DNA from 2 places in the Pseudoalteromonas sp. AWM4_233 genome. Region 1 is predicted to be linked to the other one. Evidence: predicted binding sites of a transcription regulator. Region 1 holds the regulator's gene; the other holds the start of a gene.
What was found. The regulator sigma-54, encoded in region 1, starts transcription at its own class of promoters, with help from an activator protein. The targets are predictions, from matches to a motif close to GTTGGCACGNNNNTNGNNT.
Positions count from the first base shown of each region.

Region 2: the regulator sigma-54 is predicted to act here: its motif matches at 3,649-3,667, upstream of ACXAC4_RS07105 (DUF1707 SHOCT-like domain-containing protein).

Region 1 is NZ_JBSWSZ010000001.1:228,180-234,300, reverse strand. Features, by position in the region: gene ACXAC4_RS01125 (KpsF/GutQ family sugar-phosphate isomerase) at 1-310, shown strand, start outside; gene kdsC (3-deoxy-manno-octulosonate-8-phosphatase KdsC) at 311-862, shown strand; gene lptC (LPS export ABC transporter periplasmic protein LptC) at 859-1,413, shown strand; gene lptA (lipopolysaccharide transport periplasmic protein LptA) at 1,403-1,927, shown strand; gene lptB (LPS export ABC transporter ATP-binding protein) at 1,930-2,655, shown strand; gene ACXAC4_RS01100 (RNA polymerase factor sigma-54) at 2,703-4,223, shown strand; gene hpf (ribosome hibernation promoting factor) at 4,252-4,539, shown strand; gene ptsN (PTS IIA-like nitrogen regulatory protein PtsN) at 4,542-4,994, shown strand; gene rapZ (RNase adapter RapZ) at 5,012-5,860, shown strand; gene ACXAC4_RS01080 (HPr family phosphocarrier protein) at 5,864-6,121, shown strand, end outside.
Region 2 is NZ_JBSWSZ010000001.1:1,585,553-1,591,673, reverse strand. Features, by position in the region: gene ACXAC4_RS07125 (S9 family peptidase) at 1-280, shown strand, start outside; gene ACXAC4_RS07120 (hypothetical protein) at 421-591, shown strand; gene ACXAC4_RS07115 (alkaline phosphatase family protein) at 645-1,832, opposite strand; gene ACXAC4_RS07110 (DUF417 family protein) at 1,989-2,816, shown strand; gene ACXAC4_RS07105 (DUF1707 SHOCT-like domain-containing protein) at 2,857-3,522, opposite strand; gene xthA (exodeoxyribonuclease III) at 3,878-4,687, shown strand; gene ACXAC4_RS07095 (energy-coupling factor ABC transporter permease) at 4,702-5,331, shown strand; gene rlmA (23S rRNA (guanine(745)-N(1))-methyltransferase) at 5,328-6,121, shown strand, end outside.

The sequences.
Region 1 (6,121 bases):
TGCGTTATTCGAAATATCGAGCAAAGGCTTAGGTATGACGGCAATCGTCGATGAAAAGGGAATCTTAGCCGGTATTTTTACCGACGGAGACTTACGCCGTATTATTGAGCAAAAACTCGATTTGCACAGCGCAAAAATTGATGATGCAATGACAGTCAAATGTACAACCGCAAAAGCTGATATGCTTGCGGCTGAGGCGTTAAACATCATGGAAAACAAACGCATTAATGGTTTGATCGTGGTTGATGAAACTAATCGCCCAATTGGCGTTCTGAACATGCAAGACTTATTAAAAGCAGGAGTCATTTAAATGCAATTTGCCGACTTATATCAGCCTATTAGTCAGGATGTAGTAACCAGAGCAAAGCAAATTAAGTTACTTATTTGTGATATTGACGGCGTATTCTCTGACGGCCGTATTTACCTTGGCAATAATGGCGAAGAATTAAAGGCATTTAACACCAAAGATGGCTTCGGTATAAAAGCACTGATCAACTCAGGCGTTGAAGTTGCCGTCATCACCGGTCGCCATTCACTGATTGTTCAGCAACGTATGACTAGCTTAACAGTAGAACATATTTACCAAGGGCAAGAAGACAAGGTGAAAGCTTACGAAGAGCTGAAAGCCAACCTAAACCTGACAGATATCGAAATTGCTTATATTGGTGACGACGGTCCTGATTTGCCAGTCATGGAGCAAGTGGGTTTTGCAGTGGCCGTAAATGATGCACACCCAATCATTCGCAATCTTTCACACTACACGACTTTACTGCCTGGTGGATTTGGCGCAGTGAGAGAACTAACTGACTTACTCATGTTGTGCCAGGGTCATACACTCGGCACATCAGGAACAAGCGCATGACGGTCAACCGCGTCATATTATTAATTATTTTTGCACTGACCATGTATTGGATATGGTCACCGTATTTTGATCAGCCTAAAAAGCAAAGTGCCAGCGAAGAAGAGAGCATCGCCACCCCTGATTATGTTGCTACAGATCTAAAGCAAACCAAATATTCTGAAGCCGGCATACGAAATTACCTAGTTGAAGCGAATAAAATGGAGCTTTATCAGCAGCTCGGGTTTAGCCATTTTACATCACCGACATTCACCCTGTTTAATGGCCCACAAAATTGGCAACTTTCGGCCAATGAAGCCACTTTATATGAAAATAACATGCTGATCTTAGAGGGAGATGTTAAAGCCCTAAATCTAACTGAAGGTGCTATGATAAACCAAATCAGCGCAGACCATATTCAAGTAGATATAACTCAGCGCGCCATGCGCTCAGATCTACCCGTAGAAATTGTGGGTCCTCACTTAAATATAAAAGGGCAAGGCCTCAATGCCGACCTCAATACTGAAATTATTGAGCTCATTAACCATACGCGAACCATTTACTATGACCAATAAACTACTTCTTTCACTGCTACTACTCGGCTTTTCTAACTTTGCTTTGGCTGAAACAGCACCTATGTCACAAGTATCAATTAAAGCAGGTAAGCAGCAAGCACAATTAAAGACAAACATTGGTATCTTTGAAGAAAATGTTGAAATCATTCATGGCAACCGTGAAATTTATGCCGATAGATTAGAAGTACATCAGCGTGAAGAGCTCGGTGAAAACAAGCAGCTTTTAGTCGCAACAGGCAAACCAGCTCGTTTTATCGAAAAGCAACCGGATGGCACAGTATTAAGCGCCAGCGCAGAAGAAGTTAGGTATGACGTTGCCAATAGACTACTTACCATCAAAGGCAAAGCTGAAATAAGCCTGGGAGGTCAAAGTACAAAAGCTGAAGCGATTATTTATGACATCGAGAAGCAACTGATCAGTGCTGAGCGAAACGAACAAAATCAGCAACGTGTACACACGGTATTGATACCAGAGAAAAAAGCATCAAAGTCTAACCCTGAACAAGGTCAATGAGCATGAGTGTGTTAACTGCCACAGCCCTAGCAAAAAGCTACAAAGGCCGCCAAGTCGTAAAAAATGTCAGCCTAAGCGTGGAAGCCGGAAGCATTGTTGGTCTTCTCGGTCCTAATGGCGCAGGTAAAACCACCAGTTTTTACATGATCGTTGGTCTTGTGCCTAGCGATAAAGGCAAAGTCACCATAGATGATGAAGATATCACTTTGCTACCTATGCACAGTAGAGCACGCATGGGCATTGGTTATCTGCCTCAAGAGTCTTCAATCTTCAGAAAGTTGACTGTTTATCAAAACTTAATGGCTATTTTAGAGACCCGTAAAGACCTCAATAAAGTACAAAGAGAGCAAACTTTAGACGACTTACTGGATGAGTTTAATATTCAACATATTCGGGACAGTCAGGGCATGGCTTTATCAGGTGGTGAGCGTCGCCGAGTTGAAATTGCTCGCGCTTTAGCCGCAAACCCTAAATTTATTCTTTTAGATGAGCCTTTTGCTGGCGTTGATCCGATTTCGGTGTTAGATATAAAGAAAATTGTTGAGCATTTAAAAAACCGCGGCATTGGTGTCCTCATTACAGATCACAATGTAAGAGAAACCCTTGATGTTTGTGAGAAAGCTTATATTGTTTCACATGGTGAATTAATCGCGTCAGGTACGCCTGAGTCAGTTTTAGCTGATCAAACCGTAAGAGACGTCTACCTAGGTGAACAATTCCGTCTATAGTTAAAGCAAGACATAATCCAAATAACAAAAAGGATTGTTAGAAATACATGAGGCAATCGCTACAGCTGCGCATGGGGCAGCAACTAACCATGACACCACAATTGCAACAAGCAATTCGCTTGCTGCAATTGAGCACACTTGATCTACAGCAAGAGATCCAAGAAGCGCTGGATAGCAACCCTTTACTCGAAGTAGATGAGTCGGAATTAGAGCCAAGTACTGATGGCAATGATTCAGACAAAGCGACCAAAGACACTGACTCTAGCGAGCAACTCTCTAACTCTACTGATGATGGTCACGGTGATGAACCGACCAGCGATTACGAACTCGATAGCGATGCAGCACTGAGTAAAGACACTGTCAGTGACGATCTCGCGATGGATGTGACATGGGACGAGTACATGAGTGCAGCACCGAGCACCAGTAGCGGCCCTATGCCTGAAGACGAAACGGTTTATCAGGGTGAGACCACTGAAACATTACACGAATATTTAATGTGGCAATTAGAACTCACGCCATTCAGCCCAACCGATAAAGCCATTGCCGTTGCCATTGTTGAAGCCGTTGATGATGCAGGCTTACTTACTGTTAGTACCGAAGAACTCCTAGAAAGTATTAATGAAGGCAATGACGAAGAGTTAATTGAACTCGATGAAGTAGAAGCTGTATTAAAGCGTATTCAACTCTTTGACCCTGTAGGTATTGCCGCTCGCTCATTACAAGAATGCTTATGTATTCAACTCAATCAGTTTGATGCAGACACGCCTTTCATAGCTGAAACAAAAATGGTGTTAAGCGAGCATATTGATTTGCTGGCCAGCCGTGATTACCGCACTATCATGAAAAAGACCAAGCTCAAAGAGCCTGAGTTAAAAGAAGTGATGACACTCATTCACAGCCTTAATCCTAAACCTGCCGCCAGCATTATTCGTGAAGAATCTGAGTATGTTATTCCTGATGTGTCGGTGAAAAAAGTAAAAGGCCGCTGGGTTGTTGAGCTAAACCCTGAATGTATGCCTAAAATTAGGGTTAATGATCATTATGCGGCAATGTCACGCTCAGTAAAATCAAGCACTGACAGCCAATTCATTCGCTCTCACCTACAAGAAGCAAAATGGTTTATTAAGAGCTTAGAAAGCCGTAATGACACTTTAATGAAAGTTACCAATTGCATTGTGCAACAACAACAGGCATTCTTTGAACATGGACCTGAGGCAATGAAGCCTATGGTTTTGAATGATGTTGCTGAGATGGTCGAGATGCACGAGTCTACCATTTCTCGTGTCACCACTCAGAAGTACATGCATACACCCCGTGGCATTTTTGAGTTGAAGTACTTCTTCTCAAGTCACGTAAGCACTGAAAACGGAGGTGAATGCTCATCGACTGCGATTAGAGCATTGATCAAAAAGCTAATTGCTGCAGAAAATACAGCTAAGCCATTGAGCGACAGCAAAATTGCAGATATATTGGCAGAACAGGGAATCAAAGTGGCACGTCGTACAATTGCGAAATACCGCGAGTCACTCTCTATTCCACCGTCAAATCAGCGTAAGAGCTTGATTTAAGACGTAAACCAAGAGAAGGAAAATGCTTATGCAACTAAATTTAACTGGTCGTCACGTAGAAATTACAGATTCATTAAGAGACTATGTAAACACGAAGTTTGCAAAGCTAGAAAGGCATTTTGATCACATTAATAACGTTCACGTGATCTTAGATGTTGAGAAGCTGGTACAAAAAGCCGAAGCTACCGTTCATTTAAATGGCGGTGAAATTTTCGCTTCAGATGAACACTCTGATATGTACGCAGCCATTGATAAACTCGTTGATAAACTCGATCGCCAAGTTATCAAACACAAAGAGAAATTAACTCGACACTAACCATGAAACTTAGCTCGATTATCAACAAGGACTGCAGTAAAGCTGCGGTCCTTTTTAATAGCAAAAAACGTGCGCTAGAGTACATCAGTGAATTAGCGAGCCAACACCTTCCAGAGCATAACGCCCACGAAATATTAGATGCATTCCTAACGCGGGAAAAACTAGGCAGCACAGGCATAGGCAAAGGTATTGCTATTCCTCATGGCCGCCTTACAGGCATTGATACTATTTTTGCCATTTTAGTGACTAATCAAAACGGTATTGATTTTGACGCAATAGATAACCGACCAGTCGATATTCTCTTGGCAATGCTTGTACCTGAAGGTAATAATGCAGAACATCTAAAGACCTTAGCTGCAATTGCTGATAAACTAAACAACAAAGAGTTTTGCAAGCAACTTCGTCACGCAAAAGACGATGAGGCACTCTATCAACTTATTGCACTTCAAGATTAATTAACAGAGAGGAATCCATGGAACTGATCATCATTAGTGGTCGCTCAGGGTCGGGCAAATCCGTTGCCTTAAGGGTATTGGAAGACCTAGGTTATTATTGTGTTGATAACATTCCAGTTAATCTCCTTCCTTCTTTGGTTAGAAGTGTTTCTGATAACTATGACAAAATAGCCGTCAGTATCGATGTTCGTAACCTGCCAAAAGAGCAACAAGAATTTAATGATATTCTTGAATACTTACCAGGCTTTGCAAATCCCACGCTGTTCTATTTAGATAGTGATGACCAAGCACTGATCAAACGCTTTTCAGAAACACGCCGATTGCATCCGCTTTCTTTAAATAACCTGCCGCTTGATTTAGCAATTAAAGAAGAAAAGAAATTACTCGATGTGTTAATCACACGCGCAGATGTGCTGCTCGATACGACAGATTTAAGTGTACACCAGCTAGCTGAAACCATTCGAGAGCAGATCCTTGGCAAAAAAGATAAGCAACTTATCATTACTTTCTTATCTTTTGGTTTTAAACATGGGATCCCTAAACAAGCCGATTATGTATTTGATGCGCGCTTTTTACCAAACCCGCATTGGGAGCCTGAACTAAAACCACTGACAGGTTTAGATCAACCAGTTAAAGATTATCTGGCAAGCCACAGCATAGTGCAAAAGTTCACGTGGCAGATCCAAACCTTTGTCCAGACTTGGTTACCTCATCTAGAGCGCAATAATCGCAGCTATTTAACCATTGCAATTGGTTGTACTGGCGGACAACACCGCTCTGTTTACCTAGCACAAACCATTGGTGAAAGCTTTGCTAAAACTCATAACAATGTGCAAATACGTCACCGCGAACAAGACGTAGACTAAAGTATGGTTAAGGCAGAAGATACTTTTCTAATCCAAAACAAGTGTGGTCTGCATGCACGCGCAGCCACAGTACTTGCACAATTAGCCCAACAGTTTGATGCGCAGATCACCCTTTACCAAGATGACAAAGAAGCTCCTGGTGATAGTGTACTCGCTTTGCTCATGCTTGAAAGCAGTCATGGTAAGCAGCTTCGAGTGTGCTGTGAAGGTCCAGATGCCCAGCCTGCACTCACAGCCATTGGCGAGTTAATTGCACAAAAA
Region 2 (6,121 bases), 1.4 Mb from region 1:
CGACTACATGCTAAGCTATTCGCCTTATGATCAGGTTAAGAAGCAAGATTACCCTCATATTCTTGTAACGACTGGCCTACATGATTCTCAAGTACAGTACTTTGAGCCTGCAAAGTGGGTAGCAAAGCTGCGCGACTATAAGACAAACGACAATAAGTTATTGTTTAAAGTAGATATGGAAGCGGGTCACGGTGGCGCATCAGGTCGCTTCAAACGCTTACATGATACTGCTCTAGAGTATGCATTCTTCCTAGATTTAGCGGGAAAAAATAACTTATAAAATAGTTACTCAGTAAATGTAAGGCCGGATTAACTGGTCTTACATTCTCTTACATTTCGCTACACTTCGACACACACATTTCGGTTCTTCATTGCTAAAATTTAAACATATCAAAAGTAGCTTAGGCTCAGGGAATTGTTATGTTTGCATCAGCGTATAAAAAGATTTTTAGTTTAGTTTTATGTTTTGGCTCAACCTCGGCGTTAGCAGAGCCTGTCTCTCATTTAAATAAATTAGATAAAAGTCACACACAATCGACAAGCTTCAAACAAAACAATGATGATAAAAAGTTTCCAACCAAAAAAGAGTAACCTTATGGTTACTCTTTTTATTTAAAACGTTTAGTTTCCGAATTTTATTTTAATTATTCGTTTAGCGCTTTTAGAAGTGTTTCACCATCTGAATCTACATTTCTTATCAGCTCTAAGCCCAGTATTTTAGCTACTGTTGGGTATATTTCTAAATTACTCATTTCTTTAATTTTATGGCCCTTTTTGAAAGCAGGCCCAGTTGCAACAAACATTGCAGCCATATCATCTGTATTTGCAAATCCGTGAGTACCTTTATAATCTAATTTACCACCAAGGCTAAAAACACTCGGAGCTTTGGTTTCTAAGATAATATCTGGGATCCTTGGGGTGCCATGGTAATGGCGCTGCTTTAAAATCGTCTCATCTAGCACTGCATACCGATTGTTTGAGATAAGACGCAGCTGTTGCTTTGCTGTATTAATGTTTTCAATTGAAGCGTCATTCGCATAAATAAGTACTCTTGGTCCTGTGTTTTTCACCGTCCAAGACTTTGGAATATTCAGGCTGCTAATCGTGATTGTTTTGTCTTCTTTTAATGAGGACATACCATGATCAGCCACCAGCACTAAGTTTACATCATGAGGCAGCTTTTTTAAGCGCTCATTAAACTGCCCGATTAGCTTATCCATTTTTTGAACAGCATCATATACTTCTTTGCTATCAGGGCCAAAGTCATGGCCCATACTATCGACTAATGAAAAATACCCTGCAACAAAACTTGGTCTTTGTTCTTTTGGTAATTTTAACCACTCAACCATTTGGTCAATACGAGTTTGGTAATCACTATGCTTTGAGTAATGGTAGTAATAGTCAGGGGTCATACCATTAAAGCGCGCATCGGATTCTGGCCAGAAATAGGCAGCTGATTTGAGTCCTTGCATTTTTGCCAGATTCCATAAAGGTATGCCATTAAGCCAAGTACTATCTCCCTGCCCTTTGCCCATTTTATAACAATCACCTCTTTGTTTATCACAGAACTTATTGTCAATAATACCGTGATTGACCGGTAATAAGCCTGTAATTATGGATATATGGTTTGGAAAGGTTTTACTTGGATAAACAGGCCACATTTTAGTGGCTCGAACACCGCTATCAGCGATGCGTTTAATATTTTTAGCGTTATGCTTTTCAATATAATCCCACCGAAAACCATCAAGTGAGATAAGAACAACAGTTTGTTGCTTAGCGATACTGGGTATAGCTATCAGCAATAAGACACAATAAATAAGTGTTTTAATCATTTAAAATTCCCGTGTTTAAGTGCGATGCTATTCTGATAGCTTTAAATTTCAAAATAAACAATTCACGATAAACGGAAACTCTAAAATTAAGACAAGTTGAAATAAATTTTCGCTTTCTCGGTCTTATTGCGTATTCCCAATTAAAAAGGTTGTTAAATGAAAAAGTTTTATTGCAATACCAACGTAGCGTTCTTGTTAGTTGGATTATCAAGTATATTGATGAGCACGAGTATGTTGCTAATGGGCAGTCATAGACATATCGAAAAAACAGTCAATTTTTTTGGCTTCAACTCACTCCTAAGTTATGAAATTGCTAATATATTGGCTGCTTTATGCTTTTCTTTACTTGCTGTATTTTCGATACTTTCTATGTACTTTGAAAAAGCAAAACCGACTTTAGCATCTTTACTCATTATTGTGTCTGTAGTGCCTTTACTAAGCCTTTTTTCAACGGGTATGTGGATTGAAAGCATGGGCGGATTTCCTGTCATCGGAGCAGGCCAAGGCGTCATTAAGTATTTTGCGTTACTTTCAATTGGCATCTGTCTACTTAACCCAAACCTTTCTAATCATGTAATGCAGTGGATAGCAATTTTCCCTGTTTTGGTCGTACTCGTTTGGATCGGGGGTATGAAGTTTACCTTGATAGAAGCACAAGGGATCGAAGACTTACTGCAAACTTCACCATTTATGTCTTGGATGTATAGTGTTTGGGATTTACAAACTGCTTCGAATTTAATTGGTGTTTATGATTTGTTAGCTGTCGCACTTTTGATTGCAGCCATATATAACAAAAAAGTACTTTGGATTGGCGTGTTAATGTCACTTGCAGTTTTTGTCATGACACAAACATTTTTAGCAACAACCCCAGGCGCAGTTACGTCATCAACTATTTTGTCTACGACAGGTCACTTTTTAATAAAAGACTTGTGGTTTATCGCGAATTTGATTTTCTTCTTAAAATTTACTGAACAAAAAGTATGATAAAAAAGGGCACGTTTAAGCGTGCCCTCTTATATCCTGTTTATTTATATTTACCATAACTGCCATCATCAAATAATGACTTGAGCTCATTGGCAAAACTCACAAATTTTTCTTTAATCGTGCGCTTAATTTCAACATCAACTGAACCTAACCACAGTTTGCCTTTAATCTTTATAGTCGGTGCTTGTTTTGGCGCAATAGATGGCGCTTTATTTTCTACATTACCAAGAATACAAAACGCCTCGCAGATCACATTTATGCCTTCGGGGATTAAAATTTTCTCTGAACCCAGTATGCAATTTACATTTACAGTGACTTCTTGATGCTCAAATACAGCATCGGAAAAGTCTAAGGTTGTAGAACCCAATACATTCAATAAGTTAATTTCTTTCGGTACCGCCCATTTGCCTGTTCGAGAGCTGTTTCCTAAAACCGTTTTAATATCTAGCTTGTCACCTGCAGACTTTTGTCCGTAATTAATATTCAAGCTCGCATCTTTTTGCGCCGTATACTTCTCGTCAGCTTGCATAGTAAGATCTGCTGTTAAGGCGACGATTTCAGCATGAACCTGTGTACTCATCGCTTTGTCTAAACGTCTTTCAAATGCCTCTGCGGAAATAACACCATGGCTATAGTTGTAAATTAGGTTGTCTATAACTTCTTCTCTGACTTGTTCAATTGGTCTATCTTCTAATACGACGCTCATGTTATTTCCCTACTATGTAATACCAATCTGCAGTAACACTTAATTAAGCTGATTAGTATAGTGAGTGACTGGTTCAACTTAAGCATTCAATAAGTTGTTCCATTAAAATTGCATTTCTTAAATTTAAAGCAATAACCGAACCAAAAATAAAGTCATTATAATTCAATGCACTAATTCAGTTAGCATTTCTAGCCAGGTTACTTTCTCACCAAAATTTGAGTGTATTGACTAATAAATAACATATCTCCCAAACCGAAAAAAGTGATAGATAATTTAAATTGCTATCTCGGGCTTTCGCAACTCCCTTTCAATGTTAAAATGGTACATAAATTACATAGAACTATAAGCGCAAATTATGAAAGTAATCTCATTTAACATTAATGGCCTTCGTGCTCGTCTTCATCAATTGCAAGCATTAATCGACAAACATCAACCTGATGTAATTGGTTTACAGGAAATCAAAGTTCACGATGAAGCGTTTCCGGTTGAAGATGTAGAAGCTATGGGCTACCACGTTTATTTCCATGGTCAAAAGGCACATTATGGTGTCGCACTGATGTCGAAGAAACCTGCTAAGTCAATCAAAAAAGGGTTTTCGACTGATACAGAAGAATCCCAAAAACGTATGATTTCAGGTGTATTCGAGAATGACAAAGGTGAAGATGTGATCATTCATAATGGCTACTTCCCTCAAGGTGATAACATAAATCATGAAACCAAATTCCCATACAAGCGTCAGTTCTATAAAGACTTAATGACACACTTAAATGAAAATCACACGCCTGAAGAAAATGTCATTGTAATGGGTGATATCAATATCTCACCGATAGATTTAGATATCGGTATTGGTGAGCCAAATAAGAAGCGTTGGCTGAAAACGGGCAAATGTTCATTCCAGCCAGAAGAACGCGAGTGGCTTGCGACGTTAATGGATTGGGGATTTAAAGACACTTTCCGCGAATTAACACCAGAAAAGACAGAACGTTACTCGTGGTTCGACTATCGCTCAAAAGGTTTTGATGATAACCGAGGCCTTCGCATTGATGTAGTGTTAGCTACTGAATCATTGATGGCCAAATGTGTAGAAAGTGAAATCGATTACGAATTAAGAGGCATCGAAAAGCCTTCTGATCACGCGCCAATTTGGGCCGAGTTTAAATTTTAATTAGAACTCACTCTATGTTATTGACCCCGCTTGTTACCTTAATCATATTCGCGTTTACTATTGATAAACGCGAATATTTAACGCTTTGGCATAGGCCTATCAGACAAACTGGTGTACTTGCCTGTTCAGTAGTACTGGCACTGCTTTGGCAAATCAAAGCGGGGATTTTGCCCTATTTAAATATTCATATATTGGGAGTAACCGCCATCACCTTAGTGCTTGGTTGGCGGTTAGCAAGTTTAAGTGCTCTACTTACCAGTCTCTTATTACTTGCTTTTGGCAGCATTCAAACTTCTGAATTTGCCGACTTTTATCTTTTTACTGCGCTACTTCCCATATTGGTCAGTTACGGCCTATTTGTGCTGTGTTACAGCAAATTACCAAGACATTTTTTTATCTATATTTTTGTCTGTGCATTTTTATGCGCAGGCTGTATTGGCGCATTCAAAATATTGTCGTCAGGTGTATATTATTGGCTAATTGATACGTACACATTCCAACAGTTATTAGATAACTATTTATTTTATGCAACGTTAATTTGGTTTCCCGAAGCCATGTTAAATGGTATGGCAATCACATTACTTATTACTTATAAACCCCACTGGGTTAAAACCTTTTATGATAAGGAATACTTAGATAAATGACGCTAATTTATCACTGTCCGCTTTGTCAGGCTCCGTTAAATAAAACTGGCAATAGCATGTCTTGCGAAAACAGACACCAATTTGATTTCGCCAAAGAAGGCTATGTCAACTTACTGCCTGTTCAGAATAAAAAATCAAAACAACCCGGTGATAATTTAGATATGGTTCAAGCGCGTCGTGCCTTTTTTGCAACTGACCATTATCACTTTTTGAGACAAGAGATTGCCAATCTAATTTCACTATCTTCTCCTCAAACATTGCTCGATTTAGGCTGTGGTGAAGGATTTTATACGCACTTATTTGCCAATGAACTGCCCGAATGTGATGTATATGGGCTCGATATTTCAAAATCAGCCGTTAAATATGCGGCTAAGCGATATAAAGAGGCCAATTTTAGTGTTGCTTCTGCTAAACAAGCACCATTTTCAGATGAAAGTATGGACTGTGTTGTCACTGTGTTCGCCCCCGTTTTTGAACAAGAATTACAAAGGCTGGTGAGGAGCACAGGTAAAGTAATTTTAGTGAACCCGGGCCCTAAACATTTATTTGAGCTTAAATCGTTAATTTACCCTGAAGTGAATTTACATACACATCCAGATACCCCTGCTGGGTTTAAATTAGTTAAACACCATGAACTTGAAAAACGAATAGAGATTAAAACAGAAATCATTGAGCATTTAATACAAATGACACCATTTGCTTGGAAGTTTAAAGAAAGTCACTATGACGCTTTAAAGGAAAAACAGAGCCATACAATCACACTATCATTTTATTTAAGCGAATATCAGAA